DNA from 4 places in the Halanaerocella petrolearia genome. Region 1 is predicted to be linked to each of the others. Evidence: riboswitches for the same ligand, from Rfam matches in the RefSeq annotation. Region 1 holds a riboswitch; each other region holds the start of a gene.
The links. A riboswitch is a leader RNA that binds a small molecule or an ion and turns the genes downstream of it on or off. The one in region 1 is predicted to bind S-adenosylmethionine.

Region 1 (7,684 bases):
TTTATTAATGACAAAGTATATTTTTGTAACTGGTGGTGTTGTTTCTTCATTAGGAAAAGGAATTACAGCTGCATCTTTAGGTAGATTGTTAAAAGAGAGAGGGTTAAATGTTACAGTTCAGAAGTTAGACCCATATATTAATGTTGACCCAGGTACTATGAATCCTTATCAACACGGAGAAGTTTTTGTAACTGATGATGGTGCCGAGACAGATTTAGATTTAGGACATTATGAGCGATTTATTGATATTGATTTGAATCAAAATTCTAATGTAACAACTGGACAGATATATTCTACAGTATTGAAGAAAGAACGACGCGGAGATTATTTAGGTGGTACAGTACAGGTAATTCCTCATATAACTGATGAGATTAAATCTAGAGTGGAACGATTAGGTGATAATGAAGATGTTGATGTGGCTTTAGTTGAAATTGGTGGTACTGTTGGTGATATTGAAGGGCTACCTTTCTTAGAGACAATTAGACAGTGTAAACATGACTTTGGCCCAGAGAATGTAATGTATATTCACTGTACTTTAATTCCATATCTTAATGCAGCAAATGAGCTAAAGACAAAGCCAACTCAACATAGTGTTAAAGAATTAAGACGGTTAGGTATTCAACCAGATGTGATTATTTGTCGTAGTGAGCGAGAGTTAACCAAAGAAGTTAAAGATAAGATTGCTTTATTCTGTGATATTGATGAAGAAGCAGTAATTCCAGTTAAAGATGCAGAATGTATCTATGATGTGCCATTAATTGTAGAACAAGAAGGTTTAGCAGATATAACTCTTAAAAAGTTAGATTTACATTCTCGAGTAGAGCAACCAGATCTATCTGAATGGCGAGAAATGGTAAATAAAATGAAGAATCTAAGTAATGATACAAGTATTGCCATTGTAGGTAAGTATGTTGAGTTACCTGATGCTTATATTAGTATTGTTGAATCATTACAACATGCTGGTGTAAGTAATGATACGGCAATAGATATTAAATGGATTCATGCTGAAGATGTTGAAGAAGATGGTGCTAAAGCCCATTTATCTAATGTAGATGGTATTTTAGTGCCGGGTGGCTTTGGTGATCGAGGTGTACCAGGTAAGATTGAAACAATTCGGTATGCTAGAGAGAATGAAGTTCCATACTTTGGCATCTGTTTAGGAATGCAGTGTGCCGTAATTGAATTTGCTCGTAATGTATGTGGTTTAGAAGGAGCACATAGTGCTGAATTTGATGATGATACTCCTTATCCAGTAATTGATCTAATGCCAGAGCAGAAGGATGTTGAAGAAAAAGGTGGAACTATGAGATTAGGATTATATCCTTGCAAGGTTCCAGAAGATACTGTCTGTCGTGATTTATATGAAGCAGAGGTAATTTATGAACGACACCGCCATCGTTATGAATTTAATAATCAATATCGTAAAAAATTAACTGAAGCAGGTTTAGTTTTATCTGGTGTTTCTCCAGATGATAGGTTAGTAGAGGTTGTTGAAATAGAGGACCACCCATGGTTTGTAGCTAGTCAGTTCCATCCTGAATTTGAATCACGTCCTAATCGCCCACATCCATTATTTAAAGGATTTGTTGAGGCGGCTTTAAATAATTAGAATTGACATAGCTAGATAAAGATGTTAATATAGTTTAAAATAAAATAATTTTATATTCTTATCCAGAGTGGTGGAGGGACTGGCCCAATGAAGCCCGGCAACCCCCGATTAGGGAAGGTGCCAACTCCTACAAAGTTTTCTAGTGGAACTTTGAAAGATGAGAAGAGTAAAATCCTCTTCTTAAGAAGAGGATTTTTTTATTTTAACACTGTTGATAATTATATTTTTATATTTAATAGGGGATAATCTTAATAACTGTATGCTTTATTAATGGTATATTATGTATATAATTGTGTCACCATAGGTGATACAGTCATGTGTCGTGTGCTGTGTGCCATTAGCAGATTTTTCACAGAAGCTCTTTGTGATAAAGACCATCTACTCACAACACATCCTTCAGGTCTAAAAAACAAGACCTTTTGTAATAGAAACTATTTGCTGATAGCTATAGCACTATCAACCAAGGAGGTTTATAATGGAAGTTACTTTAAATAAGATAAAAGAAGCTGCTAAAAATTTAACAGGAATTATACATAAAACTAATTTAAGTTATAGTACAACTTTTAGCCAATTAAGTAATAACCAGATTTATCTTAAAGCAGAAAATTTACAAAAGACTGGTTCTTTTAAAATTAGAGGAGCCTACAATAAGATAGCCAATTTAACTGAAAAAGAAAGGGAACGAGGAGTTATTGCTTCTTCAGCAGGAAATCACGCCCAAGGAGTTGCTTTAGGTGCTACTAAGAATGGTCTACAAGCTACTATTGTAATGCCTGAGGATGCTCCAATTGCTAAAGTAACAGCTACACAGAATTATGGAGCTAATGTTGTTCTGTATGGAACTGTCTATGATGAAGCATATAATAAAGCAATGGAGTTACAACAAGAGCAAAATTTAACTTTTTTACATCCTTTTAATGATCCAGAAGTGATTGCAGGACAGGGAACAATTGGTTTAGAAATCCTTGCAGATCTACCAGAAGTCGATATTATATTAGCCCCAATTGGTGGGGGAGGATTAATCTCTGGCATTGCTGTAGCAGCTAAAACAATAAAGCCAGAAGTAAAAGTGATTGGAGTTGAGGCAGCTAGTGCTCCAGCTATGAAAAGATCATTAAAGCAAGATAAAATAATTAGTTTAGACAAGGCTAATACTATTGCTGATGGAATAGCAGTTAAGAGACCAGGTTCAGTAACCTATCAATTATGTCAGGAGTATCTTGATGGAGTTGTAACAGTCTGTGATGAAGAGATTGCTAATGCGATTTTAATGTTGTTAGAACGGGCCAAGATGACAGTTGAAGGTGCTGGAGCTACTGCTTTAGCAGCTGTTTTGAATAATAAATTAGAAGTTGAGAATAAAAATATAGCTACTGTTTTAAGTGGTGGTAATATTGATGTCAATATGATTTCTAGAATCATTGAACGTGGTTTGACTAAAGCAGGTCGCAGAGTCAGATTCAAGACTATACTCAAAGATCAACCAGGTAATCTACAACAACTTTTAAATCGAATTGCCAAATCAGATGCAAATGTAATTTCAATTCATCATAATCATCACCAGGATGGGATTCCTATTGATTCAGCAGAAGTAGAGTTAGAGTTAGAGACAAGAAACCGTGAACATGCTCAAAAGATTTATGAGTCTCTAAAAGAGCATGGGTATAAGTTATTTGAGTAGTAATTCCTGACATTGATTATCAATGATTATATTATTTGATGTTAACTGTACACTATACACTATACACTATACACTGTAAACTAAATAACTAGGAGGTATTCAAATGGCAGATTTAGAGACAGTCAGTACTACAGAGGCGCCAGCAGCAATTGGCCCTTATTCACAAGGAGTTAAGTGTGGTAATTTATTATTTTTATCAGGACAAATACCTTTAGACCCAGATTCAGAAAGAGATGATGACCTAATAGTAGGAGGTATTGAGGTACAGACTAAGCAGGTTTTAGAGAATGTGAAGGCTATTTTAAAAGAAACAGGTTTAGAATTGTCTGATGTAGCAAAAACTACCTTATTTATTAGTAATATGGATGACTTTGATAAGATTAATAGAGTCTATGCCGATTACTTTAGTAAACATAAGCCAGCTCGGTCTTGTGTCGAGGTAGCTAAGTTGCCTAGGGATGTAGGAATCGAGATGGAAGTTATAGCTAGTTTTGATTAAACTAAGTTGTTAAAAATTTTTCCCTTACGATTCCTGCACTTTAAGGATTTGAGATGTGTTTATGATTTGAACTTGATTTAGCTCACCCTATGAGTTTCATAGAAACTTTTCGTGATAAAGACCATCTGCACCTAGCAGACGACAGATCCTTCAGGTCTTGAAATCAAGACCTTACGTAATAAAACCCATTTGCTGATAGCGTGGCACAAAGTGCCACTTTATATCAATAATAAGTAGTTTCAAGAAGTAGGTAAAGTTAATTCTTTACCTACTTTTTTATTTTTTTGGTATATAATTACTAAAAAATGTAAATAATATTAGTGAATAATCAAATGGGAGGGATAAAGATGAAGAAATACATAACGTTTGTTATTGTTCTTATGTTGATGTTGACTACTGTAGTTTCTGCTAAAGGTGATTTAGAGAGAATAGGAGAAATAGTAGCTGTTAATACTAATCAAGACACTATTTTACTAAAAAGTAGAGAAGAGATGACAGAATATAAATTAGCTTTAAATGCTACAATTCAGTTAAATAACAGAGATGTATCTTTGAAAGCTTTAAGACCAATTAAGGGAGATAATTTTCAACAGGCTAGAATTGAGTTAAATAAAGAAGGAAAAATAGAAACTATTGATTCTTTTTATCGTAGTATCTCAATTATAGTTGAAGAGGTAAATAAGCAAGTAATAATTTTTAAAAATCTAAATACAGGTCAAAAAATAGTTTATGACTTAAAATCTAATCTTGATATAATTAGGAATAATTATTCAGCTTCTTTAACTGATATCAGGGTAGGTGATCAGGGGGTAGTAGTGTTAGGTATTAATAATCAGCTACAGAAATTGGTATTACATCATTATCAAGATAAGGGTGTTATTAAAGAGATAGATAAGCAAGAAAAAGAGATTACTGTTAATATAGGTACTAGATCGGAACCTCAACTAAAGACCTTTCAGATACAGGATGGAACTAATCTGATAAATAATCAACAAAAGATAAAATTTAAAGATTTAGCAGTAAATCAATGGGTTAAATTAGAGGTTGATAAGCAAGTTAAGTTAGCTGTAGTACGTAATATTTAGTCTGTTTTTTCTGATTAAATAAAGGAATTGGAATAGAGATAAAGAATAACTTAAGTGGTCAAAGGAGGTACGAGCAAAATGGTAATTGAATACCAAATTACTCTAGCATGTCGCTGCCCTAAGTGTGGTAAGCTAGAGTTAGAGGAAGTTAATATATTTGATTTTTCAGGTGCAGATAAATTAGAGTTAGAGTGTGATTGTGGTTTTGATAAATTAGTAATTGGTAAAAAAGGCCAGAACTTTTGGTTAGAATATCCTTGTATCTTCTGTGATACTAAACATAGAAATTTTTATAAGCAGAATGAGTTTTGGGCCAATCAAGTTAAAAGTATTGAATGCTCTATTAATAGAACTGAATTGGGTTATTTTGGGCCTTATAATGAAGTTAAAGAGTTAACTGAACAAGAAGAAGAGTATTTAGAAGAAATGATGGATAAGCTAGACTTTGAAGATTATTTTACTAATCCTGATATTATGTTAGCTGCTTTAAATGAATTACATGATATAGCTAAAGAGAGTGGTTTAGTCTGTCAGTGTGGTAGCAAAGAGATAGATATTGAAATGTTACCTAATGAAATAGAACTAATCTGTAAAAAATGTGATGGTGTAACTAAGGTAGAAGCAAAGACTGAAAGAGATTTAAAAGAATTAAGAAAATTGAAGAAGATTAAGATTTTAGAAGGAGTAGTTAGTGCTTTAGAAAAGACAAATGGCTAAAAATCGGGAAAATTCCCGAAAAATAGGATAAAATGAAGGACTTTTATCTTTAGTATTGTATACTATGTAGTGGAAATAACTAAGGAGGTTATATTAAAATGGCATTAGTATCAATGACAGAGATGTTGAATAAGGCGAAAGAAGAGCAGTATGCAGTAGGACAGTTTAATATTAATAATCTTGAGTGGACGCAAGCTATTTTACAAGCTTGTGAAGAGGAGAACTCTCCTGTAATCTTAGGTGTATCTGAAGGAGCTACTAGTTACATGGGTGGCTTTAAGACGGTAGTTAATATTGTAAAAGGTCTATTAGAAGATATGGATATTACTATTCCAGTTGCAATTCATTTAGATCATGGTTCAAGTATTGAAAGCTGTAAGAAAGCAATTGATGCTGGATATACTTCAGTTATGATTGATGCTTCTCATCATCCATTTGAAGAGAATGTTGAGACTACTAAAGAAGTAGTTGAATATGCTCATGCAAATGGAGTGTCTGTTGAAGCTGAGTTAGGTATTGTAGGTGGACAAGAAGATGGTGTTGAAGGTGAAGTTAAGTATGCTGATCCAGAAGAATGTAAAAAGTTAGTTGAAAAGACTGGTATTGATGCATTAGCACCAGCTTTAGGTTCTGTTCACGGTCCATACCAAGGAGAACCTGATTTAGGGTTTGAAGAGATGTTAGAAATCAAAGAAACTGCTGGTTTACCTCTAGTATTACATGGTGGAACTGGTATTCCAACAGAAGATATTAAAGAAGCAATTAATCGTGGAACTTCTAAGATTAATGTTAATACTGACTTCCAGCAGGCTTGGACAAAAGTTGTTCGAGAATTACTTGCAGAAGATAAAGAAGTATATGACCCTCGAAAGATTATCGGTCCAGGTAAAAAAGGAATTATTGAAGCTGCTAAGAAGAAGATTGAAGTCTTCGGTAGCGCTAATAAAGCGTAACTTATAATTTAATAGATTTGATTAAGAAAAAGGTGCAGAATTAAATTCTGCTCCTTTTTTCTGTTTTTTAAGGGTTGGTTATACGTCTAACAGATATTTATAATTAATAATTGATGATGTAGGAGTTACAATTATTAAAAAATCAGTTTAAGATTAAGATTTGAGCTTGAGTAAACCCTTAAACTAAAGCTTAGACTCAAACTCAGGTTTAAATTTAATATTTGATTGATCTTAACTGTAAACTATAAACTAATATAAGGAGATGATTATAATGGAACGGGAATTAGCTATTGAATTTGTTAGAGTATCAGAAGCAGCAGCAATTGCATCAGCAAGATGGATGGGTCGAGGTGATAAAGAAGCAGCTGACCAAGCAGCAGTTGATGCTATGCGAGGTATGTTTGATACAGTAGATATGGATGGAGAGGTAGTAATTGGTGAAGGAGAAATAGATGAAGCTCCTATGTTATATATTGGTGAAAAGATTGGTACTAGAGAAGGAGAAGTACCTAAAGTTGATATTGCAGTTGATCCTTTAGAAGGAACAACAATTATTGCTGAAGGGCGACCAAATGCTTTATCTGTTTTGGCTGTAGCCCAAAGAGGTTGTTTCTTACATGCTCCTGATATGTATATGGATAAAATAGCAGTTGGCCCAGAGGCTAAAGGGAGTATTGATATTAATGCTTCAGTTAAAGATAATATTAAAGCAGTAGCAGAAGCAATGGACAAGTCAGTTGAAGATGTAACAGTAGTTATCTTAGATAAGCCACGTCATCGTAAAGGAGGCGGATTAATTGATCAAGTAAGAGAAGTAGGAGCTAAGATGAAGCTAATTAGTGACGGAGATGTAGCTGCTGCTTTAGCTACAGGATTACCTGATACTGGCGTTGATTTATTAATGGGGATTGGAGGCGCTCCAGAAGGAGTTTTAGCTGCAGCTGGTTTAAAATGCTTAGATGGTGATATGCAAGCCCGATTAAGGCCTCAAAATGATGATGAACTTAAAAGAGCCCAAGAAATGGGTATTGAAGATGTTAAGGCTGCATTGAAAATGGATGATTTAGCAGCAGGAGATAATGTTATCTTTTCTGCTACAGGTGTAACTAATGGAGAAATGTTAGATGGAGTTAGATTTAC
Region 2 (7,684 bases), 1.2 Mb from region 1:
TCATTATATTTGATATCACTTAAGACAAAGGATGTTTCTGAAGAATAATCTAAAGAAAATACTCTTATCTTTTGATCATTTCTAGCTTGAGCTGCTATTGTAACTTCTCTATCTATAGCAATTGGCAATACAAAGCCATCATTATAATCTGTATGCTCTCCAATTAAATTAACTCTCCCTGGTGCTTGAGCAACTTTGATTACATTTCCATTATCACCAAATCTATTAATTAGTTCTTCTTTTACTTGTGTATTCATTTCTCTTCCCTCCTAATACTTATTTTTAAAAGCCTTGTGGATGATTTTTATGCCATTTCCAGGCCGTATCAATAATTGTTTTCAATTCCCCATATTTTGGTTTCCAACCAAGTTCTCTCTTGATTTTCTCTGAACTAGCAATTAAAGTTGCTGGATCTCCTGGTCTTCTAGCCCCTTCTTTAGCTTTAATCTTTCTTCCTATTACTTCGCTTGCAGTTTCTATTACTTCTTTAACTGAATAACCATTTCCATTACCTAGATTGTAAATAGAGCTTTCTTTTCCATCAACCAAAGCTTCAATACCTAAAATATGAGCTTGGGCCAAATCAGTAACATGTATATAATCTCGAATACAAGTTCCATCACGTGTTGGGTAGTCAGTTCCAAAGATAGCCAATTCTTCTCTTTGACCTAGTGCTTTTTGTAAAACAATTGGGATTAAATGGCTTTCAGGGCTATGATCTTCTCCGATTTGACCTGATTTATCTGCCCCACTGGCATTAAAGTATCTCAATGAAATATATTTTAGATCATGCGCTTGATCATAATCTTTCATCACTTTTTCAAAGAATAACTTTGATCTACCATAAACGCTAGTAGGATCTTTAGGTAAATCTTCAGTAATTGGCACCTTATCTGTATCACCATAAACTGCTGCAGTAGAAGAAAAGACAATATTTTTAACATTATGGTCAACCATTATATCTAATAAATTTAATCCATTAACTAAGTTATTATGATAGTACTTAGCTGGTTTTTCCATTGACTCTCCAACCAAACTATCTGCTGCTAAATGAATCACAGCTTCAATATCATATTTTGTAAAAGTATCATCTAATAAATCTTTATCTGCCAAATCCCCTTTGACAAATTCACCACCCAAAATAGATTCTTGATGACCTTTTTGTAGATTATCATAAACAATGACTTGATGCTCAGTATCTAATAACTCTTTAACAACATGGCTACCGATATAACCTGCTCCACCAGTTACTAAAATATTCATTTTAACCCCTCCTTAATTAAATTAACAAAACTAATTTTTTATACCAATAGGTTAACTTTATTAACTAAATTAATTAAGTGCTTAAAAATAAAAGCCCTTGACCTCTATTATGAATTTTAGTCAAGAGCCTATTTTAAATTACTAACCTGCAATTCCTGCACTTGAGAAGATAATATAAACTACTACCATAGCACTAGTGATAGCTGCTCCTGCAGTATAAACCTTCTTCCAAGGAGTTAATTCAACAGCCTTTTTATCTTCTAAGACAAAATCTTTATCACGTGGTTTTAACTTACCAATTACAACCATAATAATAGAACACAGTACAAATAAAACTGCTAAGATATGCAAGAAGTGAATTCCTGTATCCCAGAATAACTGTGTTGATCCATAAATTGTAATGAAGACAAATAGAGAAACTTTAGCTGCAACTGCTGGAACTCTTTTTGTTACATAACCAATAAAGATAATTGTAAAGATTGGTACATTATAAAAGCCATTTACAATTTGGAAGTATTGGAAGAAGCCTTTTGGAATTTTAGCAATAAATGGTGCTAAAGTCATAGCAAATAAAGCTAAACCTGTACCAATATACTTACCATAACTTACAAGCTCTTTATCGGATGCGTCTGGTTTAAATAAAGGTCTAACAATATTCAGTGAGAATAGTGTTACAGCTGAATTCAATGTAGAGTTAAAGGATGATAGAATAGCCCCAAAGAGTACTGCTGCAAAAAATCCTACTAATGGTTTAGGCAGTACTGCATTAACTAACATAGGATAAGCATTAGTCGGTTCTAAGCCAGTACCAAACATATTAAAAGCAATGATTCCTGGTAATATTAAAAATAAAGGACCTAATAGTTTCAAACCTGCTGCTAAAAGAACCCCTTTTTGGCCCTCTTTTAAGTTTTTAGCTCCTAATGCTCTTTGAATGATAGATTGATTTGTACCCCAGTAGAATAAATTAACTAATAACATTCCAGTAAACATTGTACTAAATGGTACTGGATCTGATGATGAGCCTATAGCATCTAGTTTCTCAGGGGTATTCTGCATAATAGTCTGAAAACCTTCAATCAAAGATCCATCTCCTAGAGCAAATAACCCAAAAATCGGAATAGCCAATCCTCCAATAAATAATCCGATACCATTGATTGTGTCTGATACTGCTACAGCTTTCAACCCGCCAAAAATGGCATAAATAGAACCTACAATTCCTATACCCCAGACTGCAATCCATAATCCAGTCCACTGACTAACTCCTAGTGTTTCTGGAATATTAAACATACCACTGATTCCTCTAGCTCCTGTATAAAGAATAGGTGGTAATAGGTTAAAAACATAGCCAAATAAGAATAAAATTGTAACTATTCTTTTAGTACCAGAATCGAACCTTTCTTCTAAAAAGTCTGGAATAGTTGTAATGCCACCTTTTAAATACTTTGGTAATAAATAAAAAGCTACTATTACTAGGGCTACTGCCGAGCCAACTTCCCAACCCATAACAGACATATTGTCTGTATATCCTTGAGCATTTAATCCTATTAACTGCTCTGTAGATAAATTAGTCAACATTAAAGAACCACCAATCATCCAACCAGTAAGACTTCTACCCCCAAGAAAATATCCATCTTGAGTATCTAAATCTTCTTCTTTAGTAAATTTGTAAGAAATAACTGCAACTAAAGCAGTAAAAAATATAAATGATCCAACTGTAAAAATATCCATTTTAAATTGCCCCCTTATCTTATTGAGTAGTTTAGATAAGGAGAATCTTATGAACTTATAATGAATTTTATTTGATTATAGACTTATTTCAGATTATTTCTCCTAATTAATAATCATGAATGAAAGAAAATTATTTTTTTACATAACAATTATATACTTATATTATTGCTTATCCTAATGATGTAAGTAATATCTAATCTATTTTGCCCTTTAGATACACCTCCTATTTTATATAAGTTTATAGATAAACCAACTTAGTTAATCAAATTAATTAAGTTGGTTTAAATAAATAGTAACTTTTGAAAGTTACTATTTATTTAGTGATTATTTGATTATAATCTTGACTATAAAAAGTATATAACAAATAAAAAAGAATATCAAGAACTTATAACAAAACTTTTTTAATGGAATTAAATAAGTTAATAAATAAAAAAATTATCTGTTTTTATTTTAATATACTTTCTTGTCTTTGTCAACTTATTTGCTGATAAATCAGATTTTTATTGTTAAGATAATCTAGGATCCTTTACTTTAAAAAATAAAAGTATGATTCCTAAGACAATCATTATAAAAGAACTACCAAAAACTACTTTATAATTTAATATATCGGCTAATAAGCCACCTAATAGAGAAATAATTGCCATTGTTAAACCAGTAACTGTATTAGTTAATCCTACATAAACTGTTCTTTCCTCAGGTGAAGAAGCAAAATCAGCAATGATAGTTATAAAAGAAACACTATTGCCTCCTAAAGCTATACCTGTTAAAATAAATACTAAATAGAAAAAAATTAGACTATGAGCAAAAAAAGCAACTGCTAATCCTAATGCATTAAAGAAGGCAGCAATTACTACTACCAGCTTATGACCATATTTATCTCCTAAATAACCCCAGAAAATATTAGTTAGACTCTTACTTATAATCAATACTACTGTAAAAATACCAACAACCTTATCAGCCTCCCCTGCCTTTAAACCTAACCTTTCAATGCCTGCTACTGTAAACAATCCATCAGCCATACCAATAAACTGGACTAAGACAGCTCCAATCAAGTAATTTCGGTAATTTATCTCCTTTTTTATAATTGATAATAATTTTTGAATATATTCTTTGAAGCTATCATTTTTATCTTCTGTTGGGTAAGCTGGCTCCTTAACTAAAGCTAAAAAAAGATATGAAATCATCATAGCTATAAAAGTTATCCCAAAGAGAATAGTAAAGCTAATTTGAAAAGAAAATTCCTTAATTATATAACCAGCTCCCAAAGCCCCGAATACCTCTAATAAACTACTTAAAAAGGTTCGATAACCAAAAAATTTCCCCCTGTTCTCCTGAGGAATTACTTTAGCTACTAAATCAAACCATACTGGGCCAACTAATCCAGAAAAGATAGTATGTAATGTCCACAGTAAAAAGAAACTAAACAATAACAGATTATTAGAAGCAAGTAAATAAGTTAAAATAGCCAAAAGCAATAAAGGTAGCCTTTGTAGTAGTCCAAAAATTAGTACTCTTCTCTTCTTTCTATCTAAACCTGCAGTCCACTTAGCTGATAATAATTGTGGAAAAGTAGTACCAAACATCATAATAGCTGCAATTAAACTGATTAAAAACTTAGATTTAGTTAATTGGCGAACAAATAAAGGTAAAATAGTACTAACTGAGATAAAACCCATACCTAAAGTATAAAAAGCACCGTCTAAAATATTTACTGCAAAATTAAACTTATAGTTATTGCTGATTTTTGTTTTAGCATCTTCTTTATTACTATTAGTCATTATTTTATTCCCCTTTTTAACAGTTTAACATTAATTATGTTTATAAAAGATAGGTTTAGTTATACTTAAAAAAAGAATTAGTTTTGACAAAGAGTATAATTGATGTTATACTTATGCACAATAATTGAATAGATATTAGCCTTATTGAGAGTGGTGGAGGGACTGGCCCTATGAAACCCGGCAACCAGTAGTAATTTTTAGTTTGAGTTTAAGATACTACAGTGGTGCCAACTCCTGCGGAAGTCTTAACTTCTGAGAAATAAGGGAAGATGATAACTCCTCTTCTCTTATAAGAAGAGGTTTTTTTATTGGAGGTGTAGATTATTATCCAAGATATCTCAATTGAAATTCTTAAATATGAAGTGAAGAAAGAATTAGGTTATCAAGAACAGACTGAATCTAATGCTAAAGTGGAAAAGATAATCTCTGATACAATAGATTTAGCCACTCCCCTATTAGAACCTAAAGGAAAATATATCATCTTAGAAGAGATAGATATTGATCAAGATAAAGTTAGCTTAGGAGCAGAAAAATTTACCTTTCAGAGTCAGGATATAGCTGACTTATTAGCTGACCAAGAAGAAGTAGCTCTTTTAGCAGTAACTATAGGATATAAATTAGAAGAGAAGGTAAATCAACTTTTTGCTGAAGGTGAATTAACTAAAGCAACTACTTTAGATGCAGTAGGTTCAGCAGCAGTAGAAGAAGTAGCTAATGAAGTAACTAGATTAATTAAAAAAGAATCTCTAACCAGAGGTTTATCCCATCTAACAATGCGGTTTAGCCCTGGTTATGGTGATACTAAATTAGATATGCAACCTGAATTATTAGATCTTTTAGATGGAGAAGAGTTAGATATTAACCTTAGTTCTGGTTACATACTAGATCCTCAAAAGTCAATTACTGCCTTGATAGGATTAGGTAATGTTGAATCAGATAGACCTAGTTGTGACTTTAACTGCCAAAATTGTGAATTTGAAACTTGTGTGTATGAATAGTAGTTGTTAGCTATCTGCTATGAGCCATGAGCCAATTCAAACCCATTACATTAATGAGCTTGTTACGTTTGATTTCTAGCTCACGACTCACAGCTCATAGCTCATCGCTGTGATATTAAAGTGACGCTTTATATCAATTAAACTACATCTTTGCAGTTAAGATCAAAAAATAGATAATTATAGATAGAGTAAGAAAGGAGTATGTAGTAGTGAGTAATTTATTAGATAGATTAGAAAATGAGATTCTAGTATTAGATGGTGCTATGGGTACTGCACTACAGAATAAAGGATTAGAAGTTGGTGACTGCCCAGAAGAATTAAACTTAACTAACCCAGAGATACTACAGGAGATATATACAAGTTATCTAAATGCCGGCAGTAATATTATTCAGACTAATACATTTGGGGCCAACTCCCTTAAGTTGGCTGAGTATGGCTTAGAGGATCAAGTAGTTGAGATAAATAGCCAAGCCGTAAAGTTGGCTCGAGAAGTAGCATCTAATAATAATGTATTTGTTTCAGCTTCTATTGGTCCTACTGGAAAGTTATTAGAGCCTTTAGGAGATCTATCTTTTCAGAAAGCTTATGAAGTATTTGCTCAACAGGCTAAAGCTTTAGAGGAAGCTGGAGCTGATTTGATTAATATTGAGACTATGACTGATCTACAGGAGGCTCGAGCCGCTTTAATTGCTGTTAAAGAAGAAACTTATCTTCCTGTAATCTGTAATTTAACTTATGAAGAGAATTTAAAGACAATGACAGGAACTGACCCTCAAACAGCAGTCACTGTTTTAGAAGCTATTGGTGCTGATGCAATTGGGGCCAACTGTAGCTTAGGTCCTAAGAAATTAGTAGAGATAGTAGAGATTATAGATCAAGAGACAGACCTTCCTATCTGTGTTCAACCTAATGCTGGGTTACCAATCTTAGATGATAATAACCAGACAGTCTTTCCTATGTCAGCTCAAGAAATGGCAGATTATATTCCAGACTTTATCAAGGCAGGGGCCAATATAATTGGTGGCTGTTGTGGCTCTACTCCTGAATATATAAAGTTGGTTAAAGAACAAGTAACAAATGTTACACCTAACAAAGGAGAAGTTATTAAAGAAACTAGATTAACTAGTCGAACTAAAACAGTAACTATCTCTGATGATTTACCAACTCGAATCATTGGTGAACGAATCAACCCTACTGGACGAGAAAAGCTATCAGATCAACTAGCTGAAAATAATATGGAACTTGTTTCTCAAGAAGCTACTAAGCAGGTTAAAACTGAAGCTGATATTTTGGATATTAATGTTGGAGTACCAGAAATTGATCAAGCTCAGGCTATGAAGTTGGCCCTAGAGACAGTCCATAATGTAGTAGATGTCCCAGTCTCTATTGATACAACTAATCAAGAGGTATTAGAAACGGGGCTACAACAAGTAGTAGGTAAACCATTAATCAACTCAGTAACTGGTGAACAGGAAAGTTTGGAACGAGTTCTTCCTTTAGCAAATAAGTATGGTGCAGCAGTTTTAGGATTAACTTTAGATGAGGATGGCATCCCTCCTACTGCTCAAGGAAGATTAAAGGTTGCTCGAAAAATTGTTAAGCAAGCTCAAGCAATTGGCATTAATAAAGAAGATATCTGGATTGATACTTTGGCTTTAGCAGCTAGTGCTGAACAAGAGCGAGTTCAAGAAACCGTTAAAGCTATTCGTCTAATCAAAGATGAATTAGGAGTTGCTACAGTCTTAGGTGTCAGTAATATTTCCTATGGTCTTCCAGTTAGAGAAGAAGTAAATACAGCCTATTTAGCTATGGCTATTCAAGCAGGACTTAATGCTCCAATCTTAGATCCAACTAGTCAAGCTATGAAAGCTACTGTAAAGTCTAGTGATTTATTAGTAAATCGTGATCCAGCTG
Region 3 (7,684 bases), 1.2 Mb from region 1:
TAGATCTATAACTGGAATTCCTTATCCTTTTAATATTAACCAAGCAAGTATTGATCAGTTAGAGGCTCTTCCAGGTATTGGGAAAAATAGATCTACTAAGCTTTTTATGGCAGGAGAGATTAAAGATCTAAATCATCTAGATCAAATTTTAGATGGCTATGATGTTTCACAGTTAGAGGAGATAGTAACATTTAGTTAATTGATATTAAGTGGCACTTTCGTGCCACGGCTATCCGCTGTCTGCTATGTGTCTTGAGCTAAATCAAGTTCAAAATCATAAGTACATATCAAACCCTTGAAATGCAGCTATTGTAAGAATTTAGTTTTTGCATATAATGTTTTTGAATTAGCTCACAGCACACGACACAAGCCTGATGACTATGTCACTGAAAGTGCGACTTTATATAAATATTGATTCACTTTAAAAAGTTAATCATTAACAGGGGTGATAAAGATGGCTATTGCTGAGGTAACAGTAGTTCCAATTGGAACAGAAGATACAAGTCTAAGTGAATATGTAGCTGGTTGTCAAGATGTATTGGCTAAGGAAGAAAGGATTGAATATCAATTAACACCTATGGGGACAATTATTGAAGGGAAACTAGATGATATTCTAGTAGCAATTAGAAAGATACATGAGGTTCCTTTTGTTAATGGAGCTGAGAGAGTGACAACTAATATTAAGATTGATGATAGGAGAGATAAAGAGGCTAGTACAGAGCAGAAACTTAAGTCAGTGGAGAGTAAAATAAGTAATAATGAATAAAAATAGGTTATTTTAATTAAATTGTAAATTGTTAACTGGCAATTTATATAAGATCGGAGGTTTAATGATGAAAGAAGTCTATCTAGATAACGCTGCAACTACTAAAGTAACTCCAGAAGTAGCCAAGAGAGTAAAACAGGTTATGACAGAAGAGTATGGTAACCCTTCTTCATTACATAATAAAGGTCTTGCAGCAGAGAAAGTAATTAAAGAGGCTAGAGAAGAGTTGGCCCAGAAACTGCAGGCTGAGTCTAAAGAAATATTTTTTACTTCTGGAGGAACTGAAGCCAATAACTTAGCAATTAAAGGTGCACTTAAGACACTAAATAATAAAGGAAATCGAATAATTACCTCCTCTATAGAACATCCATCTGTTCTTAGTGTCTTTACAGAGTTAGAAAAAGAAGGTTGGGATGTTAAATACCTAGAGGTAGATCAGAGGGGGATTATCAATCTAGATCAGTTAGAAAAACTAGTAAATGATGATACAGTTTTGGTTAGTACTATGGCTGTTAATAATGAACTAGGTACTATCCAACCTCTTGAGAAGATAAGTAACATCCTTAATCCCTATGATAATCTTTATTGGCATGTTGATGGAATTCAAGCTTTAGGTAAAGTTGATATCTATCCTGATAAATTAGGAATCAACCTCTACTCTATGAGTGCTCATAAAGTACACGGGCCAATGGGCGTAGGTGCCTTATATGTCAGCTCCAATACTAGATTAAAGTCTCTACTACTGGGTAGTTCGCAAGAAGAGGGGTTACGACCAGGAACTGAAAATGTACCTGGAATTGCTGGTTTTGGTGAAGCTATTAAGTTCTTACCTAGTACAGAGGAGATCAATCAAATGCTTAAGCTTAAGAAATATCTAGTGAATAGAGTCTTAACAGAACTAGATGGTGTCTTTTTGAATGGGCCAGAAGTAAAAGAAGGAGCTCCTCATATAGTCAATATGTCTGTTGCTGGATTAAAAGGAGAAGTGTTAGTACATAGTCTAGAAGAAGAAGGAATTTATCTATCGACAGGTGCTGCCTGTTCTTCACGTCAAGCTGATTCTCATGTTTTAAAGGCACTAGGAGTTGGCCCGGATTTAATAACAGGTGCCTTGCGATTTAGTCTTAGTGCAGAGACAACTAAAGAAGAAATAGACTATACAATAGATATATTAAATGATAAAGTAGCTATGTTAAGAAAATATATGTAGTGATGTGCTATGAGTTGTGAGTCATGAGCCTTGAGCTAAAATCAAATAATAAATTAAATTATAAATGAAGATTAACTCAGACTCAAACTTAAATTCAATCTTGAACTAAAATTAACTGTACACTGTAAATTGTAAACTGTACACTATAAAAATAGAGGTGATAATAATGGAGAAACTATATTTAATCAGATACGGTGAGATAGGAACTAAAGGAAAGAACCGCCATGTTTTTGAAGATAAACTAGTTAGTAATATTAGACAAGCCCTGACAGCTATTGATAAAACAGCAGAGGTTAATGTTTATAAGACTTCAGGACGTATCTTTGCAGCAACTGATTTAGCAGAAGATAGAGTAATTGATAGACTGCAAAAAGTCTGTGGTATAGTAGGCATCTGTCCCACTAGAAGAGTTGCTCTTGATGTAGATCAAGTCAAGAAGGCTAGTTTAGCAGCTGTAAAAGAAGCTTTACCAGCTGAAGAGAGAACTGTTAATTTTAAGGTAAGTGCTAGCAGGGCCAATAAAGGCTTTGAACTAGATAGTATGGAACTAAATAGAGAGATGGGAGCATATGTATTACAAAATACCCCTGATGGAAGACTAAATGTTGACTTATATAACCCTGAAATTGAGTTAAATATTGAAGTGCGTTATAATCACGTCTATATCTATACTCAGGATCTACCTGGAGTAGGTGGTTTACCTGTAGGAACTACAGGTAGATTAGGAGTCTTACTATCAGGTGGAATTGATAGTCCAGTAGCTAATTGGATGGCTATGAAACGAGGAGTAGAGACTACTCCAATCTATTTTCATAGTTTCCCTTTTACTAGTGATCGAGCTAAGGAAAAGGTAGTTGATCTAACAAAGGTGTTGGCCCAGTATCAAGGTAAGATGGATCTACATGTTGTTCATTTTACTGAGATTCAAAAACAGATTAACGAAAAATGTCCTGCTGATTTAACTACAGTTATTATGCGCCGGAAAATGATAGAGATTGCTGAGAAGATTACAGAACAGAAAGGCGGTAAAGGATTAGTGACTGGTGAAAGTATGGGCCAAGTAGCTAGCCAGACATTAAGTTCTATGCATGTAACAAATATAGCAGCAACCATGCCTATCTTTAGACCATTGATTGGCTTAGATAAGATAGAGATAGAGGCAAAAGCTAAAGAAATTGGAACCTATGAGACTTCTATTCAGCCTTATGAAGACTGTTGTACTGTTTTTGTTCCTGAGACTCCTGAGACTCATCCGACTTTAGAACAGATAAGAGAAGGAGAAGAGGAATTAGAAGTTGATAAGTTGATTGAAGAGGCTGTAAAAGAAGTAGAAATCATAAAGATTGAAGATTAAATTAGTGTGGGGGATTTCCCCCACACTATCAGTCATTAACAGTCATCAATTGGTTGCTCAATAGGACATGGACCACAGGCAAATTCAAGTACTCCTCTTATCTCCCAAATCTCATCTCCATCTTTTCTACAAAACTCACTACAGGTAGTCTCTACAAAATCAACTATTATATCATTAGCTCCAATAACACGAAGATTTTCACAACTAGCCTCACTATCTAAACAGACTGGTGTAAATTCATCAACACATATGATAGTCGAAGTACATACAGGAGCTTGAGATCCTGTTTCAGGAGCAGAGTCACTTGCTACACATAAACCACCTATTAGCTTAATACAGCCCTCAATAAATACTTCAGTTACACCTACACCTGTAAACTCTGTATCAATAGCACATTCCTGTGAAAAGCATTCAAAACATCCTTCTTCTTCTAAGAAGTAGGCAGCAACATCAAAGTTTTCTGCAATGAATTCTTCTTGTTCTGCTAAAGTGTCACCTGGAATAGAGAAACCAGCAGGAACAACTAGAGTAAAGCAGAATTCAATATCTTCAGGAGGAATACAAGCCTCTATTGGGCCAATATCTGGGCAACCCTCTGGACAGCCAACACATTCTTCTGGACAGACAACTTCTTGTTGGATTTCATTTTCAGCCATTTTGGCACCTCCTCTATCTTTAGTTTCTTTTAACTCATCTTCAGTGGAAGAATAAGATCTTATTTCCATAGGACCTATTGTAGTTATTTTAACTTTATCAACCATTTATCTCACCTCCTTATCGGATAGGGGGTAAAGGTTTAGTATATATTATTCATTAGCGGATTAATTTGGGATATTTGTAATTAAAAAGTTTTTATAACCTATCCCACTTTCTAATGAGTCACTACATAATATGGGTTAATATGTAAATATGTGAAAAGATAGTTAAAGTAGTCTTTTGTAAATTAGTAAGTTGACATAATTATTAAGATATGTTATTATTATTTTAAATTGAATATTTAGGTTCTTATCCAGAGTGGCAGAGGGACTGGCCCGCTGAAGCCCGGCAACCTCCTAATTAAGGAAGGTGCCAATTCCTGCAATACCAGTCAGGTATTGAAAGATAAGAAGAGTAAAAAATCTCTTCTTACTAGAAGAGATTTTTTTATTTTATATTATTAAAGTAAAGAATAAATAATAGTGAATAGAATATTGTTAATTATAATAAAGGGAGGAACTAAAATGAGTAGTCGAGAAAAAGAGTATGGTTTTGAAACTAAAGCTTTACATGGAGGATATAATCCTGAGGAAAATAATAGAGGTTCTAGAGCAGTACCTATCTATCAGACAACTTCTTATGTTTTTGATGATGCAGACCATGCAGCTAGTCTATTTGCACTAGAAGAAAAGGGAGATATCTATACTAGAATTGGTAACCCTACGAATGAAGCCTTAGAGAAGAGAGTAGCAGAATTAGAAGGTGCAGAGGCAGGGTTAGCAACTTCTTCTGGTATGGCAGCTATTAACTTAACTGCTCTTACATTAGCAGAAAGTGGCGGCAAGATTGTTTCTTCAAAGTATGTTTATGGAGGAACTTATCATCTTTTCTCTGAGACATTACCTAAATATGGTATTGAAACAACTTTTGTAGACCCTCATAATTTAGATAACTGGGAAGAAGCTATTGATGAGGAGACAAAGTTCTTATATTTAGAGTCACCTGGTAATCCTACTTTAGATATAGTTGATATTGAAGCTGTGGCAGAGTTGGCCCATAAGTATGATTTGAAGTTAGTTATGGATAATACATTTAATACTCCTTATCTATGTCAACCACTTGAATTAGGAGTAGATATTATTGTTCATTCTACAACTAAGTATATAGGAGGCCATGGAACTTCTATTGGAGGTATTATTCTTGGTCCAGAAGAATTCCTTTTAAAGGCTAGAACCGAAGGTTATCGTGATACAGGACCAGCTTTAAGTCCTTTCAATGCTTGGACTTTCATTCAAGGTCTAGAAACATTGTCTCTACGAATGGAAAAACATTCTCAGAATGCACTTAAAGTAGCTAAGTGGTTAGAAGATCATTCTGAAGTAGAGTGGGTCAGATATCCAGGTTTAGAAAGTCATCCTCAGCATGAATTAGCTAAAAAACAACAAAGGCACTTTGGTGGTATGCTCTGTTTTGGCATTAAAGGTGGGTTTAAAGCAGGTAAGAGGTTAATTAACAATGTAGAGTTATGTTCCTTGTTAGCAAATGTAGGAGATACAAGAAGTTTAATTATCCATCCTGCTTCTACTACTCACGAGCAACTTTCTAAAGAAGAACAAGAAGAAGCTGGAATTACAGATAATTTAATCAGATTATCAGTAGGAATTGAAGATGTTAATGATATTATCGCCGATTTAGAGAAAGCTTTCAACCAAGTAAAATAACAGAAAAGACCCCAATATTGGGGTCTTTTTTTAAGTACTTTAATAATCAGAACCTAGTAACAAGAGAATTAAAATTAAAAAGACAATAAATGCCATATTATCATAGCCATAATTATAATCCATAAATATTCTCCTTTCTTAAACTAACTACTACATGATATGATATTGAGTTGAAATTGTGATAAGGAGAAACTATAATGAAACAAAAAGTCAAACTATTAGGATTTACTTTAGTAATTATTTTGAAATAATTATTATTTTAGTCTCATTATTTAAAAATATTGGAGGCAGAGAATGAATAATCTAAAGTTAATTTTAATAATAACGCTTATTGTAGTTACAACTTTTGGTGTACAAGCTAAAGATATATTAATAGTAGCTCCACATCCTGATGACGAGATTATAGGAACAGGTGGTACTATTTCTCAACATTTACAGCAGGGTGATCAGGTAAAAGTAATCTTTATGACTAGTGGTGAAGGTTACTACTGGGCTAGAAAATTATTTTCTAAAAAGATAGTTACTAATTTAGAAGAGCTAATTGAATTTGCTACTATAAGAAGACAAGAATCTATTACTGCTTTAACTAAATTAGGATTAGATAGAAAGCAGATTAAATTTCTTAAATTTCCTGATGGCTACCTTAAAGAGATCTTTTTAAATGGTAATTTTTATTCGTTGACTAGACAAGAATTGGTTACTGATTTAGAAAGAGAGATTATTAATTATAAGCCAGATATAATTTATACTTCTCATCTCAATGATCAACATCCTGACCATTGGGTAACTGCTTTAATAACTAAACTGATTTTAGCTAAAGATAATCTTTCAATCCCACACTATCATTATTTAGTGCATTGGAATGATTATCCTCAACCTCGAGGGTATAATCCAGACTCTTCTTTACAGCCTCCTACTGAATTAATAAGCAACCTTACTTGGAATTATCATCATCTATCATCACAAGCAGTTAAAAAGAAATATAGATCTATAAAAAGCTTTAAAACACAATTTTTAATTCAAGATTACTTACATAGTTTTATTAGACAAAATGAACTATTTGCTACTTTTGAACCTATTAATCTTCCTCAGTTAGTTTCTTTAAAACATTTTAAAGAAATCATCTTGAAAACAGAAAAGACAATAAGTAAGGATAATACTAATAGTTGGCTACAAAAAGGAGATATTATTAATCTGGCCGCTTATAATACTATTAAGAATTTATACTTATCTATTAAATTTAAATCTAAACCAGCTGATAAAGTTAAAGTTTATTTAATCAATCCAAAAAGCAAACAAATACTTAATAAATTCACTTATTTTGCAAATAAAAAGAATGAGATATGGGGCAGGATAAATAATCGTTTATATTTAAAGATAAATAAGGAAGGATTAACTAAAGAACAGATTATTGGAGTTATTTCTTATGAAGGGAATTCAGAATTAGATATAATAGGTTGGTATTCTCTAATAATTAATTAGAAAGGATGATAAAGATGCATCCCTTAAAATTCAAAGCTGTTTATCAAGAAAAAATATGGGGCGGTGATACTTTATCTACAGAATTTAATCGAAATTTACCTAATGACTCTATAGGTGAGAGTTGGGAAGTAGCAGCCCATGAAAATGGTAGCAGTAAGATTGCTAATGGTGAATTTGCAGGCCAAGAGTTGATGGATATTATTAAGGAACAAGGGGCCAAAATTCTAGGAAGTAAAGCCCAAGAAGAAGATTATGAAAAGTTTCCACTGTTAATTAAGTTACTTGATGCTAATGATAAACTATCTGTTCAAGTTCATCCAGATGATGAATATGCAACAGAGTATGAAGATGGAGAATTAGGTAAGACAGAGATGTGGTATGTAATTGATGCTAAAGAAGATGCTAAATTAGTCTATGGAGTCAAACCAGAAGTAACGAAAGAAGAATTTGCTACC
Region 4 (7,684 bases), on a different contig from region 1:
AAACTACGGAGCAATTATTACACTCTACACAATTGATATTTTGTTCTTTCATAGGACAGCTACGACTTTTAATATCTCTTCCTTTTTCTATAATTAAAACATCTAAATCACTCTCTTTAACCAACTCTAAAGCAGCAAATATTCCAGCCGGACCTGCACCTACAATTGTTACATTATAGTCTGCCATCGAATCATCCCTTTCATATATGGTTAAATGTTCGCCTTTTTCTTAAACACCAGTAATGATATTAACAAAAGAAAGGGAAACAGTCAATATAAAACTAATCATTTTTTATTCCAGAAGTATATTATTCGTGTTTGTTACTTAAAAGGAGAAGATTCGACAGCAGAATTAATTAATCGAGCTAAATATAGATATAATATAACTACCATGCCATACACAAAATAGTTAGGAATTAATCCCCCTAAGAGTAAAAAATCATAAATACCATGTAATAATATTACTTGAACTAATCCTTGCAAAATCAAACTAGAGTTTTCTTCACATTTGGCTCGACCTAAATAATAACCCATAATCCCTGAAAAAGAAGCATGTACCAAACTAGTAACTACTGCTCTAGCTAATCCTACTTGAAAACCAAATACTATAGTATATAATAAATTCTCTACAGCAGCAAAACCTAAAGCAGCAGAAATAGAATAGATGATCCCATCCATAACTTCATTAAATTCTTCTGAATCATAAATAGTATATCTAATTACAGCAAACTTAGCTACTTCCTCTACAACTCCAATTACTCCAACTGATAACATAAATAATATTAATAAGTTAGGTGGATTAGCAATTAAATTAGAAAAAGGATATTCAATTATTCCTACAGGAATGATTACTAATGCCCCATATAAGAAGGCTAATAAAACTAATCTAGTTGGTTCAGGTTCATATTTATCTTTACGGTAAAAAAAGTAGACCCATAATAACCCAGGTAATAATGATAGCACTAACAACCAAAATAAACTCATAGTTTACCTCCTTAATTATTAATATTATACCTTCTTAAAGAGGTAATTATTCTTAAACAGTATCAGTTTAAAGTTTCACTAAATAGATACAAAAATAAAAAAGCAGTGTATAATTAAATACACTACTTAAACTTGATTATAGAAAATAATTTAGATTAAAATGAAGGCTCCAATTAATACTAAAATAATAATTCCTAATACCCCAAATAATAATAGTATTTCCTGATCTAAATCAAAGGATATATCAGATTCAGGTTGTGACTGATCAACTTTATTTTTGTTATTTGACAATGTTTTTAATTTTACTTCCCGACCAACAACTAATTTGCCATAAATATTTCCTTTAAATTTAAGCATTACTTGGTAGCGATCTAATTCTTGATTATGCATGACTCCTTCAACAGCCCCGACTACTTTTCCTTCCTGCTGCTGTAATAATTCAGCAATATCCTGACCAATATTTCTATCATCTATAACCTCAACTACCAATTTCTCTCCTACCTGAATGTTAGTAACTCGTTTACCTTGTACTGCAGATACAATTGGAGAACACTTTAGTTCTAATTTAGTATCTGACATTTCTAGACCACTAGTATTTTCTTCTGATTCATCTTCAGAAGTACTATCTTCTTCTACCTCTTCTGTAAATAACTCAGGATAGGTCTCTTCTAATTGTGAAATAGTAAGTGGCTCTATTTTTACTTCCAACTTAATCGATTCTTGAATTATCTCTTCTATCTCTTCCTTAAATACCTCATTTACCCCTTCAGTGTCATCTTCAGTCATTGCTATTAACAAATCTTCTCTTTTTGAATTTTCAATCTTTTCAATTAAATCTCTTTTTCTTTTTCTACTTCTATAACCTACTTTTAAATCACTAATAATTGTCGCAAACTGACTTAAATCATCTTCTAGTCCTATATCTAATCCTTCATCTGTTATAACTAAGTCCAGCTTAAGTAATTGATTATTTTCTATATTAAAAACAGCATTTATTAAACCATAAGTTTTATTTCTCCCACCATAACTAAACTTCCCTTTAGTCCAGAAATACTCTTTAGCCTCATCAAACTGACCATCTGTTTCTATTTCCTCCTGATTTAAATTTTGATCTGCCATAAATATCACCTTTATAGACTGTTTTTGGACTTCTATTATTGTAATTATATACTCGCTGTCCTTTTACCTCTTTAAGCATTATAAATTATCAAACTTTTTTATTTATTAGATATATTGTGTCACTTAAAGTGACACAGCTGTCTGCTGTGTGCTATGTGCTATCAGCCAATTCAAAAAAACAAGACCTTTCGTAATAGAAACCATTTGCTGATAACTGTGGCACAAAGTGCCACTTTATATCAATCAAGCTTCATTTAAAAATACTTAAATTAAAAATAGACATGCCCAAATGGACATGCCTGTTAAACTAAAATACTGATACTATAGCTCCATCATATTCTTTTTTAATATATTCTTTTACTTCTTGTGAAGTAAGAGCTGCTTTTAACTTCTTCAATAGTTTATTATCCTTATCTTTAGTTCTTACTGCTAAGACATTAGCGTAAGGAGAATCACTACCTTCAATAATGATAGCATCTTTAGTAGGAACTAGATCTGCTTCTAGTGCATAATTAGTATTAATAACTGCTGCAGATACATCTTTTAATACCCTAGGCAACTGAGCTGCTGACAGCTCATCAAATTTTAAGTTCTTAGGGTTCTTAGCAATATCAACTGGAGTAGCTTTCAATCCAGCATCATCACTTAGCTTAATTAAACCAGCAGACTCTAACAATAATAATGCTCTTCCTTCATTAGTTGCATCATTAGGGATAGCAATTGTTGATCCCGACTTCAACTCTTCTAATTTATTAATCGTTTTAGAATAAAGTCCCATTGGCTCTAAATGTATCTTAGCAATATAAGTTAAATCTAATCCTCTATCTTTCTTAAAGTTATTTAAGTAAGGAACATGCTGAAAATAGTTAGCATCAATACTACCATCTGATAAAGCCAGGTTAGGAGTTACATAATCAGTGAATTCTTTAACCTCTAAAGTAATACCTTCTTTAGCCAATTCAGGCTTAACTACATTCTTTAAAATTTCAGCATGAGGAACTGGAGTAGCTCCTACTACTAACTTCTGTTTTTTCTTTGCTGTTTCTTGATTACTACCACATCCTACTGCCAATGCCACTACCAATAATAAAACTACTGATAAAAATAATCTCTTCTTCATCTTCTCTCCTCCTCAGTTTTATATAATTTACAGTTTACGGTTAACAGTGTACAGTTAAAATTCAAAGTACAGTCAAACTACTAAATAAATCAAAATTAAACTCCTTATATATTAGAGATAAAAACATTGCTATTTTTGAAATATAAAAAGTATAGTTTATTAATCATTCTAACTGTAAATTGTAAACTGTTAACTGTAAACTACTTTTAACTATGATCCAATCTAGCTGCCAACCAATTACCAAAACTCTGGACTGACTGGACAAGAATGATTAATAGAATTACTGTCTTAACCATAATTCCCGTCTGAAAACGATGATATCCATATCTAACTGCAATGTCACCTAAACCTCCAGCCCCAATTGCTCCTGCAATAGCTGAGAAACCAATTAAAGTAATTGCTGTAATAGTCATTCCTAGAACTAAAGAAGGCAGAGCCTCAGGTAATAAAACTTTCTTAATAATCTGCCATGGAGTAGCTCCCATACTTTGAGCAGCTTCTATTACTCCCTTATCTACTTCTTTTAAAGAGCTTTCTACTATTCTACCTATGAAAGGAATAGCTGCTGTAGTTAATGGCACAATAGCAGCTGTAGTTCCAACTGAAGTTCCTACAATAACTCTAGTAATAGGAATCAAAGATACCATTAGAACAATAAAAGGAATAGAACGAGTAATATTAATAATAGTACTAAATAATAAATTCAAATACTTATTTTCTAAAATATTCTCTTGAGCTGTAACTACTACTCCTACTCCTAAAGGAACTCCAAATAACATAGCTACTAACATTGAAATCCCAACCATATAAAGAGTCTCTTGAATACCAGTTAGCAATAAACTATTATGCTTAGTTAGAAATACTAGTAGATTCTGCACCTTCAATCACCTCAATTCTTACTCCAGAATTATTCTTAAGATCTTTAATACTAGATTCAATATTATCTCGTTCTCCTGTTAATTCAATAACTAAAGTTCCAAAAGAAGTCCCTTGAATCTTATCAATATTTCCATATAAGATATTAGCTTCAACCTGGTGAGTATGAATAAAATCAGAGACAATTGGTTCTCCAGCTGAATCACCAGTAAAGCTTAATTTTATTAACCGACCTTGGTCAGGATTATTGACTGTAACACGTGATAGTAATTCAGATGGTACATTAGCATTAATTACCCGTTGTAAGAATTTCTTAGTTACTGGCTGTTTAGGAGCTGTAAAGATATCAAGTACATCTCCCTGTTCAGCAATTCCTCCTTCTGCTATAACAGCTACTTGAGTACAAATTTCCTTAATAACTTCCATTTCATGTGTAATAAGCACAACAGTAATTCCTAATTGTTGATTAATATCCTTTAGTAATTCTAAAATAGAATGAGTTGTTTCAGGGTCTAAAGAGGAAGTCGCTTCATCACACAGTAGAACTTTAGGATCATTAGCTAATGCTCGAGCAATTCCTACTCGTTGCTGTTGTCCTCCACTTAACTGACTAGGATAATTATCAGCTTTATCTTCTAAATCAACTAACCTAAGTAATTTATCAACTTTAGGTTCTATTTCAGCTTTCTTCTTGCCAGCAAGTTCTAAAGAAAAAGCTACATTCTCTGCTACTGTACGAGATTGTAATAGATTAAAGTTTTGAAAGATCATTCCTATATCTTTTCGTGCAGCACGTAATTGAGAAGTACTTAATTGAGTTAAATCTTTGCCATCTATAATTATTTGCCCTTTAGTAGGACGTTCTAATAAATTCAGACATCGAATAAAGGTACTTTTTCCTGCACCACTCGGGCCAATAATCCCAAAAATCTCGCCTTCATCAATCTCTAGATCAATTCCTTCTAATGCTGTGACTGGTCCTTCTTCACTTTGGTAGGTCTTGGTTAAATCCTTAATTTCAATCATTACTACATCTACCCCTTCTAATCTATTAGGTTTGAGTCAGCTTATATTTCAATCGATAGTTATTACAAGAGACTTACTAGCTGCTTTTGATTGATATATGGTGTCAGTAACTAGTGAATTTATTACGAAAAGTCTGACTGACACTAATTCCTCACACTCATAGCTTGAAATAAAAAATCCTCTTCCCAATAAGAGAAGAGGTTATAGTCTCTTCTCTTATCTCTCAGCTCATGCACTGCAGGAGTTAGCACCGGGTACTTATAAAAGTAAGTACTGGTTGCTGGGTTTCAACGGGCCAGTCCCTCCACCTCTCTAGATAAGAGTATGCGTTATTTAGTTAAGTTACAGATATAATAACAACTCTAATTAAACTTGTCAAGAGATTTTTTCTTAAGCCATCTCCTTTAAAGCCTTACTAAGCTGATCAGGACAAGAAGTCTCGTTACGACAAGTAATTCCTTCCAATTTATCTGCTACTTCTTCTATCTTAGACCCTTCTACTAAGGCAGCTATCCCAGATAAGTTACCATTACATCCTCCTACAAACTCTACTTCTTCAATTACTCCTTCATCATTTACATCAAATTTAATCTCTCTAGCACAAACACCTGTTGTTTCAAATGACTCCATCTTTATTGCCTCCCATATTAACTTTTTTTCTCTAGTATATTGGATTTATTAATAACAATCAAACTTAATTGATATAATATAACATTACATTATATCAATAGTTGACAGTTTACAATTTACAATTGACAGTTAAAACCTAAAGTCAAAAACTTATAAACCATTAAAATATAAAATAATTTTTTAATCCTAAATTTACTGACACTCATTCCTCACACTGAAGTTATTTAACATGCTTACTGAAAGGAATACACATTGGAGTCTCATATAATGGATCTTCAATAATCTTAGCCTGCATATCAAAGACAGATTCAACTAATTTAGCCGTCATAACCTCTTGAGGTGTCCCCTGAGCAACAACTTCTTTGTTATTTAAAGCCACTATATGATCAGCATAGCGACAAGCTAAATTCAAGTCATGCAGTACCATTATAATAGTACAGTCTTGAGCTTGATTCAACTCAAAAAGTAGATCAAGGACTTCTATCTGATGGGCCATATCTAAATAAGTAGTTGGTTCATCTAATAGGATAGTATCTGTACCTTGGGCCAATACCATAGCTATCCATGCTCTCTGACGCTGACCACCTGATAGAGAGTTGACTGGTTTGTCAGCCAGTTTAGTCAATTGGGTATCTGCTAACGCCTTATTAACCATTCTTTCATCTTCTTTAGACCATTGTTGTAACCAATTTTGATGAGGATATCGCCCCTGCTTAACTAGCTGTAATACAGTTAATTCTTCTGGGGCAGTTGGCCCTTGAGGCAGAATGGCCATCTTTTTAGCCAATTCTTTAGTAGATAACTTACTGATATCAGACTTATCCAAGATTATTGAACCAGTTTTAGGCTTTAGTAATCTAGCTAAAGAACGAAGTAAAGTAGACTTTCCGGCTCCATTTCCACCTACAAATACTGTGATTTCACCTTTAGGTAGCTGTAAATCAAGTTCATCAATGATTATTTCCTCTCCATAGCCTAATGTTAAATCTTCAGTCTCTAATACATGTTTCATAATTCTCTACTCTCCTTAAAATAATTTATATCCTACTTGTTAAAGTATTTGTCACTTTCAGTGACATAGCTATCTGCTGTCTGCTGTCTGCTATGTGCTATGTGCTATGTGCTATGTGCTATGTGCCAAATTCAAAACCTCTGCAATCAAGATCTAAATTATATAACTTCTTTAGTTTTAAAAGATTTGAATTATTTTATGGTTTTGACTTTGAATTAGCTAACGACTCATAGCTCACAGCTAATAGCTATTTATTAGTCTTATATAATAAGTAAATAAAATAAGGGGCACCAATAGCTGCTGTAAAAATACCTGCTGGTAGATCAAGAGGTAGAAAAGCTACCCTAGCAATCAGGTCAGCCAATAGTAAAATCAGACCTCCTAATAAAGCCGATGTTGGCAATAAGACTTCAAAAGTTGGGCCAACTAATTTTCTTGCTATATGAGGCGCCATCAGACCTACAAAACTAATACCACCTGCTACTGATACAGATGAAGCAGCTAAGCCAACACTAATCAACAATAAAATTAACCTCTTCTTCTCTACTGCACTCCCAACTCCTTGAGCAATCTCATCTCCTAAAATCTGCACATTCATATCTTTAGCATACATAAAAGCAATAGGCAACAGTCCCACTAACCAAGGAAGTAGAGTCAAAACATCACTCCATGTTGTAGCATAAACACTTCCTGTCAACCAGACATAAGCTTGACTAGCTAAATAAATAGGACTGAGTATGATTAACATCGTTGTTAAAGCCTGCATAGTAGCACTCAATCCAATTCCTATCAATACTAGACGTACTGGAGAAACTCCATCTTTCCATGCTAAAGTATAAACTAAGATTGCTATCAAACCTGCTCCTAAGAAAGCTGCAACAGGCAACCACTTAATACTGACTGTCAAAGAATTATTT

Region 2: another riboswitch for S-adenosylmethionine. It lies ahead of ACYQ39_RS01130 (hypothetical protein); the one in region 1 lies ahead of ilvA (threonine ammonia-lyase).
Region 3: another riboswitch for S-adenosylmethionine. It lies ahead of ACYQ39_RS01280 (O-acetylhomoserine aminocarboxypropyltransferase/cysteine synthase family protein); the one in region 1 lies ahead of ilvA (threonine ammonia-lyase).
Region 4: another riboswitch for S-adenosylmethionine. It lies ahead of ACYQ39_RS09720 (methionine ABC transporter ATP-binding protein); the one in region 1 lies ahead of ilvA (threonine ammonia-lyase).

The regions. Positions count from the first base shown of each region.
Region 1 is NZ_BAAHXW010000001.1:1,426,344-1,434,027, reverse strand. Features, by position in the region: gene pyrG (CTP synthase) at 8-1,609, shown strand; SAM riboswitch class I at 1,665-1,773, shown strand; gene ilvA (threonine ammonia-lyase) at 2,085-3,290, shown strand; gene ACYQ39_RS07220 (RidA family protein) at 3,394-3,789, shown strand; gene ACYQ39_RS07215 (hypothetical protein) at 4,137-4,874, shown strand; gene ACYQ39_RS07210 (hypothetical protein) at 4,953-5,591, shown strand; gene fba (class II fructose-1,6-bisphosphate aldolase) at 5,690-6,544, shown strand; gene glpX (class II fructose-bisphosphatase) at 6,816-7,684, shown strand, end outside.
Region 2 is NZ_BAAHXW010000001.1:202,184-209,867, reverse strand. Features, by position in the region: gene ACYQ39_RS01150 (galactokinase) at 1-257, opposite strand, end outside; gene galE (UDP-glucose 4-epimerase GalE) at 283-1,263, opposite strand; gene ACYQ39_RS01140 (solute:sodium symporter family transporter) at 1,405-2,994, opposite strand; gene ACYQ39_RS01135 (MFS transporter) at 3,501-4,772, opposite strand; SAM riboswitch class I at 4,911-5,038, shown strand; gene ACYQ39_RS01130 (hypothetical protein) at 5,135-5,770, shown strand; gene ACYQ39_RS01125 (homocysteine S-methyltransferase family protein) at 5,980-7,684, shown strand, end outside.
Region 3 is NZ_BAAHXW010000001.1:233,963-241,646, reverse strand. Features, by position in the region: gene ACYQ39_RS01305 (radical SAM protein) at 1-199, shown strand, start outside; gene ACYQ39_RS01300 (MTH1187 family thiamine-binding protein) at 455-766, shown strand; gene ACYQ39_RS01295 (cysteine desulfurase family protein) at 834-1,976, shown strand; gene thiI (tRNA uracil 4-sulfurtransferase ThiI) at 2,143-3,330, shown strand; gene ACYQ39_RS01285 (hypothetical protein) at 3,366-4,091, opposite strand; SAM riboswitch class I at 4,333-4,438, shown strand; gene ACYQ39_RS01280 (O-acetylhomoserine aminocarboxypropyltransferase/cysteine synthase family protein) at 4,551-5,747, shown strand; gene ACYQ39_RS01275 (PIG-L deacetylase family protein) at 6,042-7,229, shown strand; gene ACYQ39_RS01270 (type I phosphomannose isomerase catalytic subunit) at 7,244-7,684, shown strand, end outside.
Region 4 is NZ_BAAHXW010000002.1:498,703-506,386, reverse strand. Features, by position in the region: gene ACYQ39_RS09745 (NAD(P)/FAD-dependent oxidoreductase) at 1-187, opposite strand, end outside; gene ACYQ39_RS09740 (PrsW family glutamic-type intramembrane protease) at 322-984, opposite strand; gene ACYQ39_RS09735 (hypothetical protein) at 1,135-2,103, opposite strand; gene ACYQ39_RS09730 (MetQ/NlpA family ABC transporter substrate-binding protein) at 2,411-3,223, opposite strand; gene ACYQ39_RS09725 (methionine ABC transporter permease) at 3,430-4,101, opposite strand; gene ACYQ39_RS09720 (methionine ABC transporter ATP-binding protein) at 4,073-5,125, opposite strand; SAM riboswitch class I at 5,339-5,448, opposite strand; gene ACYQ39_RS09715 (TIGR03905 family TSCPD domain-containing protein) at 5,516-5,755, opposite strand; gene ACYQ39_RS09710 (ABC transporter ATP-binding protein) at 5,976-6,767, opposite strand; gene ACYQ39_RS09705 (FecCD family ABC transporter permease) at 7,015-7,684, opposite strand, start outside.